One region of the Embleya sp. AB8 genome, then DNA from elsewhere that is predicted to be linked to it. Evidence: riboswitches for the same ligand, from Rfam matches in the RefSeq annotation. Region 1 holds a riboswitch; the other holds the start of a gene.
The links. A riboswitch is a leader RNA that binds a small molecule or an ion and turns the genes downstream of it on or off. The one in region 1 is predicted to bind S-adenosylmethionine.

Region 1 (4,414 bases):
GGTAGTCCTGCACGACCACCTTCGCCCCCTCGGCCGCCTCCTCGGCGAGCGCTGCCGCGAACGCCTCGTTGTACGCCTCGTACGAGGCCCACTCCTTGCGAAAGCGCGCGTCGAAGACCGGCTTGGAGGGGGTGTCGTAGAGCAGGTGGTGGACGAACCACAGGGTCGAGTTCGCTATGGCGTTGTAGGCCCGCGCGAAGGTGCCCGGGTCGATGTCGAGCATCCGGACGGCGAGGCCGCCGGTGTCGTGACCGGCGAGATCCAGCCGGCCCGAGGGCGCCGCGCGGGTCGCGGTGCGGTCGGCCTCGCCGAGCGCCGAGCACACCCACACCGCGCCGGTCCCCTGCCCGGCGGTGGACAGTCCGGAGACCAGTCCGCCGCCGCCGCGACTCACCGACAGGGTGCCGTCGTCCTCCAGCGAGAAGGACACGGGACCGCGGTTGGAGGCGACCAGGACACCGGCGGGAGGGGGAGCACTCATGCCCCGACCCTAGCCACGCATCCCGGTGCGCAAACCCGGCCCGACGGCACCTACCGACTCATCAGGTGTGGCGAGCATCACGTGTGCGGGCCACTACCGGGAGTAGTGGGGTTGTGCTTCCGTCGACTGCGCTCTCGGGCGGTCAGCGCCCGACCAGTCGGGTGCGTGCCCGGTACTCCGGCACCGTCGCCATCGGGGGCCGCTCCCGGGCCGCCACGTTGTGCGTGCGGAGCCGGAAGCCGCCCTCGTCGCGTTCGAACTGGGTCAGCGCGGTGTTCAACTCGACCGGCTGAGCACCCGTGGGTCCGCGTCGCAGTCGGCGCTCGACGGCCTGGAGTATCTCCGCCGCCATCCGGCCGAGCCCCGCCTCGTCCTGGTGGCTGTGCCGGCGGACGCCCACGTCCACCTGGGCCATCGCATCCAGGCCGACCAGCCGCAGGGTGTCCACGAGCATCGCGGTCTCGATGCCGTAGCCGCACGGGAAGGGCAGTTGTTCGAGCAACGAGCGCCGGGCCGCGTACTCCCCGCCGAGCGGTTGCACGAAGCCGGCCAGTTCGGGCCAGTGCAGATTGAGCAGCGGGCGGGCGACCAGCTCGGTGACCCGGCCGCCGCCGGCCGGCACGATCGTGTCGCCGATCTCCAGCGGCCGGTCGTACATCGCCTTGACCAGCTGCACCGAGGGGTCGATCAGCAGCGGGCCGAGGATCCCGGTGACGAAGTCCGCGGAGAAGTCCTTCAGGTCGGCGTCCACGAACGCCACGAGGTCGCCGTCGGTGACAAGCAGCGAGCGCCACAACACCTCGCCCTTGCCCCGCACGGCCGGCAGCGTGGGCAGGATGTCGTCGCGATGCACGACTCGCGCGCCCGCCTGGGCGGCCACCCGGGAGGTGTCGTCGGTGGATCCGGAGTCGATCACCACCAGCTCGTCCACCAGCGGCGCGCGTTCGATCAGCTCGGTTCGGATCACCTTGACGATGTCCCCGACGGTCGCCGCCTCGTTCAGCGCGGGCAGGACGACACTGACCCGGGTGTCGCCCTTGGCGGCCAGCAACTTGTCGACGGGCCAGTCCGCGGCGACGGAGGACCGTCGTCGAAGCCAGGCGCCCACCTCGTGCTTCACGTTCGAAAAACCCCTGTCGTCGCCGGTGTTCCGGCCTCGGTCGGGCCCACCCTTCCTCGTCTCGCGAGGTGGACCGGATGATCGACGCGGCACCGGTTCGGTTACAGTCGTCGTCACCGGATACGACGATCGCACGTCGTGCCGGACAAACGCGGACCGGCCACCCGGCGAAGGGTGTGTCCACCGCCATAGCAGCTCATCCAGAGGGGCAGAGGGAACGGCCCGTTGAAGCCCCGGCAACCATCCGATCGTCATTCCTCGTGACGCGCTTTCGGCGCGAGCGAGCACCGGCGGATCGGACAGGTGCCAAGTCCGGCCCGTGGGACCCCACGGGTAAAGATGAGGACAGAGAGGCCCTCGCCATGGCGCCAGCCCAGACAGACACCGCCACCATCACCACCGGCCGCGGCACCGATGCCACCCCCACGCCCGCGTTCGGTCCGGCCGTCGCGCTCTCGTGTCGCGAGTGTGGCGAACGCACCGCGCTGGGCCCGAAGTACGCCTGCGCGTCGTGTTTCGGCCCGCTCGAGGTCGCCTACGAATTCGGCACCGTCACCCGCGAGCGGATCGAGGCCGGGCCGCAGAACATCTGGCGTTACGCACCACTCCTGCCGGTCGCCGCCGACGTCGCGTCGCGGCCCAATCTCAACCCCGGCTGCACCAAGCTGGTCCGGGCCGAGAACCTGGGCCGCGCGCTGGGCATCCGGAATCTGCACGTCAAGGACGACTCGGGCAACCCGACGCACTCCTTCAAGGACCGCGTGGTGGCGATCGCCGTCGAGGCCGCGCGCACCTTCGGCTTCACCACGTTGTCCTGCTCCTCCACCGGCAACCTGGCCGGCGCGGTGGGTGCCGCCGCCGCCCGGGCGGGCCTGCGCAGTTGTGTGTTCATCCCGGCCGATCTGGAGGCCGGCAAGGTCGTCACGGCGGCCGTGTACGGCGGCGAGCTGGTCGCCATCGAAGGCACCTACGACGAGGTCAACCGGTTCTGCTCGGAGCTGATCGGCGACCCGGCGGGCGAGGACTGGGGTTTCGTCAACGTCAACCTGCGGCCGTACTACGGCGAGGGATCCAAGACGCTGGCCTACGAGATCGCCGAGCAGCTCGGCTGGAAACTGCCGGAGCAGATCGTCATTCCGATCGCGTCCGGATCGCAGCTGACCAAGATCGACAAGGGCTTTCGCGAGCTGATCGCGCTCGGCCTGGTCGAGGACGCGCCCTACAAGATCTTCGGCGCGCAGGCGACCGGCTGCTCTCCGGTGGCCGCCGCATGGAAGGCCGGGCACGACGTGATCCGTCCGGTGCGCCCGGACACGATCGCCAAGTCGCTGGCGATCGGCAACCCCGCCGACGGTCCCTACGTGCTGGACGTGTGCAAGCGCACCGGCGGCGCGGTGGAGGACGTGACCGACGCCGAGGTGATCGAGGCAATGAAGCTGCTCGCGCGTACCGAGGGCATCTTCGGCGAGACCGCGGGCGGGGTGACGGTCGGCTGCCTGCAGAAGTTGCTCGCGTCCGGGGCACTGGATCCGGACGCCGAGACGGTCGTGCTCAACACGGGCGACGGCCTCAAGACGTTGGACGCGGTCACGCCGACCACCGGCCCGACCGCGACCATTCGACCCACTCTGGAATCCTTCCGAAAGGCCGGCCTGGCATGAGCGTCTCCGTTCGCATCCCGACGATCCTGCGCACCTACACGGGTGGGGCGGCCGAGGTGTCCGTCGAGGGCGGCACCCTCGCCGAGGTCCTGGACGCGCTGGAAAAGGACCACACCGGAATTCGCGCACGCATCCTCGACGACGAGGGCAAGCTGCGTCGCTTTGTGAATCTCTACGTCGACGACGAGGACGTGCGCTTCGCCGACGGACTCGCCACCGCCATCCCGGAGAAGGGCACCGTTTCGATCATCCCGGCAGTCGCCGGCGGTTGCTGACGCGATAGCCCGACCGTCTTGATCTTCAACGCGTCGGGTACGAAACGGAACCGAGAAATCCGCCGCCGGAGCACCGCGCGGCGGATTTCTTCGTTCCCCCCGGCGCTTGTGTGTGACACGCGTTTAACCGGGTCCATTTCCGCGCTTTGGCGGCAGCGCGTCGGTAAACCCGTGGTCGGGATCACATCCGTTATGCGTGGAAGGTCGCTTTGTTGATGAATTGAAATACGGCCTTTCGGTCGGTTCGCGAATAATGCGAGCTTTATTCGCTCGGGAATTCTCGTCCGATTGACCTGTTGCTCCGGGCATCCGTCCGGATACATTCAGCCGCGGTCGTAGCGGAAGGCCGGGTCCTTCTGGATACGAACCCGGAGCTGCGGCGTGCAGTATCCGTGAAAGGGCCAGTAACAGGGGAGTTAGGAATGGCTCAGGGCGCCGTCAAGTGGTTCAACGCGGAGAAGGGGTACGGCTTCATCGCGGTCGACGGTGGTGCGGACGTTTTCGTCCACTACAGCGCGATCCAGATGGACGGGTACCGGACGCTCGAGGAGGGGCAGCGAGTCGAGTTCGAGATCTCGCAGGGGCAGAAGGGGCCGCAGGCCGACATGGTCCGCGTCACCGCCTGAGCCTCTGAACCAGGGGGCGATCCGCTCCTCTGCCCGAAACGGTCCACACCACGGACTGCACGACACACGCACACGCACATGTTCGATGACCGGGGCCCGGCCTTCCCGCGACGCGGGGGTCGGGCCCCGGTCGTTGTGCGTCCGGACGTGTTCTCGTGCGACACGCGCGGGTGTGTGCGCGGGCGGGTCGGGACCGGCCGTTGCGCTTGCACTCGGCATGGTCGAGTGCTAATCATTGGCGTTAGCACTCT
Region 2 (4,414 bases), on a different contig from region 1:
GGGGCTTGCGCAGCGGCTGGGTGGAGATGCCGAGGGGTACGAGGTGCTCGCGCGCGGCTGAGGCGGCTGAGGGCGAGCGGGCTTTCGGCCGGCTTTCGGTGTGCCTCGTGGTCGACTTCGGGGTGCCCGGCGTTCGGCTTCGGTGTGCTTCGGGGTCGGTGGGGGCAGGACGAGGGCGTGACGAGGCACACATTCCGCGCCGGAAAAGCGCTACCATCCGGGTCGGATTCGAGTGTTGTCCGATACCTGGTGACAGGCAGCCCAGACACAGGCAGGTGGACATGACGCGCGGCGAGACCATGACCGTCCTCGTGTACAGCGACGACCGCAACACCCGTCGGAAGGTCACCCTCGCGCTCGGGCGCAGGCCCGCCGTCGATGTGCCGTTCGTCGAATACCTGGAGTGCGCCACCGAACCCGCCGTGATCGAGGCGATGGACAAGGGCGGCGTCGATCTGGTGATCCTGGACGGGGAGACCGCGCCCGCCGGTGGCATGGGCGTGTGCCGTCAGCTCAAGGACGAGATCTACAACTGCCCGCCGGTACTCACCCTGGTCGGTCGGCCGCAGGACGCGTGGCTGGCCACGTGGTGTCGTGCGGACGCCGTGGTCGCGCACCCGCTGGATCCGCGCACGCTCGCGGACGCGGCGGCGGACCTGATGCGAGGACGGTTGGCGGGGCGGCAGCCGGCCTGAGCGGGCGTCGGGTCCTCGGGCCCGATTCCGGGGTGTCGGTTCGACGGGTGGTCGGCTCGGCCGGGTCGTATTGATTCGGTGGGTCGTTCGGTCGTCGGGTCGTCGGGTCGACCGCATCCCGGATAACGGCCCGGTCGGGTGCGGGGTGATCGGTACGCTGTCGCGGACTTATCCGATGACACAGCGGGAGCGGACCATGGGCGCCTCGACCTCTACGAACAAGAGCGGCGGCAACCCGGCGGCCCGTTCCTGGCGGGACATTCTCGCCGCGCTGATGCGGGGCGACGACCTGCCGGCCGACGCGACCGCGTGGGCGATGGACCACATCATGACCGGCGAGGCGACGCCGGTGCAGGTGGCCGGATTCGTGGTCGCGCTGCGGGCCAAGGGCGAGACGGTGGACGAGGTCTCGGGTCTGGTGCGGGCGATGTACGCACACGCCGCCACCATCGAGGTGCCCGGTCGTACGGTGGACATCGTCGGCACGGGCGGCGATCTGGCCCGGACCGTGAACATCTCGACGATGTCGGCGATCGTGGTCGCGGGCGCGGGCGAGACGGTGGTCAAGCACGGCAATCGGGCCGCCTCCTCGTCGAGCGGTGCCGCCGATGTGCTCGAAGCGCTCGGCGTGGTACTGGATCTGACCCCGGATCAGGTGGCCCGGACGGCCGCGGAGGCGGGCATCACGTTGTGCTTCGCGCAGCGCTTCCATCCGTCGCTGCGGCATGCCGCGCAGGCGCGGCGCGAGTTGGGTGTGCCGACCACGTTCAACTTCCTCGGCCCGTTGACCAATCCGGCCCGGGTCCGGCATCACGCGATCGGGGTCGCGGATCTGCGGATGGCGCCGATCGTGGCCGGTGTGCTGGCCGATCGGGGGGCGACCGCGCTGGTCTTCCGGGGCGACGACGGGCTCGACGAGTTGACCGTGACCACCACGTCGCAGGTGTGGATCGTGCGGGACGGCGCGGTGCGGGAGGACCGGGTGGATCCGCGTGACCTGGGCATTCCGCTGAACGGGATCGAGACGCTGCGCGGCGGCGATGCGATGTTCAACGCGGAGGTCGCCCGGAAGTTGTTCGCGGGTGAGCGGGGCGCGGTGCGCGACGCGGTGTTGTTGAACTCGGCGGCGGCGCTGGCCGCGTTGGGCGCGGGAGAGGGGTCGCTGACCCAGCAGTTGGCGGCCGGGATCGACCGGGCCGCGGCGGCGATCGACTCGGGCGCGGCGCAGGCGGCGCTCGATCGGTGGGTGGCCACGACGCGGGTGTTCGCGCGGGAGTGATCCGGGGCCTGGGCGCCGGGTGGGTCGTGGGTGACCTGCCCGGCGTCGGGTTGTTCGGCGGGCGGGCGGGTGGCTTGGTGAGCGGGCGGTCGGGCGGTGGTCGGGCGTTTTGTCGGGTGGCCTGTAGGGCGGCTCGGCGGGCGGCTTCTCGGGCGGCGTGTCGGGCGGCTTCTCGGGTGGCCTGTTGTCCAGCATGTGGAAAAGGTGGGGTCGTCGTTGCGCGAAACGATCCGTCTGGTAATAATTCTGCGCAGGTCACGAGTGACAGTGGAAAGCCCCGGCTTGCTGTCCGGCAACCCTCGCTCCGCGGTGGGGTGCCCCGGGTGATGACACGGTCGGGCGTCGTAAGGCGTCCCGGCAAGCGCGGACCCTCTTGCATGACGGCGGGCGATTGTTCCTGCTCCAGGCGACCCGGGGGTCCTGTATCCGGGGAGCATGTGATGGCGTGAAATCTCTTTTGCGAAACGGGCGAATCGCCCGGTTTGTCTGCGCGCGCTGAGTCTTCGCGCGGCGTTTTCCGATTCCGAGACCACATTTCACCGCGGGTGCAGTCCGGCTTTCGTCATGTCGATTTGACGACATTTGGCGTGGCCCGGCTTGCTCGTGCCTGCCGAGGGGATTCGTCATGACCGTCAACACCGCCGCCGTCGCTCACGAGGGTGACGTCGCGATCGCCGCTCCGCTGCCCGTGGTCGGGCGGGACGTGCTCGTACCGCTGGTCACGGGGGGCGAGGTCGAGTACGCGGCGCTGGACTACGGGGCCAGTGCGCCGTGTCTGCAGCGGGTGTGGGACGACGTGTCCGGCTATCTGCCGTACTACGGCAGCGTGCATCGTGGGGCCGGGTATCTGTCGCAGTTGTCGACGGACCTCTACGAGCAGAGTCGGGCCACGGTCGCCGAATTTCTCGGGCTGCGGGGGGACGACACGTTGTTGTTCACGCGCGGTACGACGGACTCGTTGAACCTGCTGGCGTCCGTACTGCCGCGCGGTACGCGGGTGTTCGTGTTCGAGACCGAGCACCACGCGGCGTTGTTGCCGTGGCGGCGGCGGGCCGGGGTCACCCAGTTGGCGGCGCCGTCCTCGCCGGCGCAGGCGGTCGCGGCGCTTGACGCGGCGCTCGCCGGGTCGGGGGACGGGCCGCGTCTGGTGTGCGTGACGGGTGCCTCGAACGTGACCGGCGAGCTGTTCCCGGTCGCCGAACTGGCCGAGGTGGCGCATCGATACGGGGCGCGGATCGTGCTGGACGCCGCGCAACTGGCGCCGCATCACCCGGTGTCGGTCGCGGACCTGGACGTGGACTGGATCGCACTGTCCGCGCACAAGCTGTACGCGCCGTTCGGCTCGGGGGTGTTGGCCGGGCGCGGCGACTGGTTCGACGCGGCGGAGCCGTATCTGGCGGGTGGCGGGGCGACCAAGGCGGTCTCGCGCGACCACGTGGAGTGGCACCGGGGTGCGGCGCGGCACGAGGCGGGGTCGCCGAACGTGATCGGGGCCTATGCGTTGGCTTCGGCGTGTCGGGCGATCACCGAGGCGGGGCCGGCGGCGCTGGTCGCCCGCGAGGAGGCGCTGTTGGCGCGGTTGCGGGGGCGGTTGGCGGAGATTCCCGAGGTGCGGACGCTGGAGCTGTTCGGGCCCGAGTCGGCGCGGGTGGGGGTGCTCTCGTTCGTGGTCGAGGGGTGGAACAGCTCGCGGTTCGCGGCGGTGTTGTCGGCGGAGTACGGGATCGGGGTGCGGGACGGGTTGTTCTGCGCACATCCGCTGGTGCGGCACCTGTTGGGCGGGCGGGCCGATCAGCCGACCGAGTGTGGGTCCCCGGACGCGCCGGAGGGGGAGCAGAGCCTGAACGCGATCCGGGTCAGCTTCGGGCTGGGCACGCCGGTGGAGCACCTGGACCGGTTCGCGGCGGCGGTGGGGGAGTTGGTTCGGCGGGGCGCGCGGTGGAGCTACACAGTCGACGGGGGCCGGTGCGTTCCGGACGCGGACCCGAGGGTGGCCTCCGGCGGGTTGCGGCGGGGCGCGCGGGGTGGGCGGGCTGAACTCGGCTCCGCGGGCGGGTAGTTGGCTGCGGTGTCGCGTTGGCGGCCTGGCCGGGTTGTCCTCAAGCGCCGGACGGGCTGGGATTGGGTCGCCTGGGTGCGCTTGGTTGCGGTGTCGCGTAGGCAGCCTGGTTGGGTTGTCCTCAGGCGCCGGACGGGCTGGATTTGGGTTGCCCGGGTGTGTTTGGTTGCGGTGTGTTTGGGCCGGCGGTGTCGCGCGGTGGCGTGGCCGGGTTGTCCTCAAGCGCCGGACGGGCTGGGATTGGGTCGCCTGGGTGCGCTTGGTTGGTGTCGCGTAGGCAGCCTGGTTGGGTTGTCCTCAGGCGCCGGACGGGCTGGATTTGGGTTGCCCGGGTGTGTTCGGTTGCGGTGTGTTTGGGCCGGCGGTGTCGCGCGGTGGCGT

Region 2: another riboswitch for S-adenosylmethionine. It lies ahead of ABIA38_RS01365 (aminotransferase class V-fold PLP-dependent enzyme); the one in region 1 lies ahead of thrC (threonine synthase).

What each region holds. Positions count from the first base shown of each region.
Region 1 covers NZ_JBMHHY010000036.1:53,241-57,654, forward strand. Annotated here, with positions in the region: gene ABIA38_RS39080 (alpha,alpha-trehalose-phosphate synthase (UDP-forming)) at 1-481, opposite strand, end outside; gene ABIA38_RS39085 (glucosyl-3-phosphoglycerate synthase) at 624-1,601, opposite strand; SAM riboswitch class I at 1,795-1,947, shown strand; gene thrC (threonine synthase) at 1,964-3,262, shown strand; gene ABIA38_RS39095 (ubiquitin-like small modifier protein 1) at 3,259-3,537, shown strand; gene ABIA38_RS39100 (cold-shock protein) at 3,960-4,163, shown strand.
Region 2 covers NZ_JBMHHY010000001.1:326,449-330,862, forward strand. Annotated here, with positions in the region: gene ABIA38_RS01350 (hypothetical protein) at 1-61, shown strand, start outside; gene ABIA38_RS01355 (hypothetical protein) at 282-695, shown strand; gene trpD (anthranilate phosphoribosyltransferase) at 892-1,974, shown strand; SAM riboswitch class IV at 2,228-2,344, shown strand; gene ABIA38_RS01365 (aminotransferase class V-fold PLP-dependent enzyme) at 2,600-4,033, shown strand.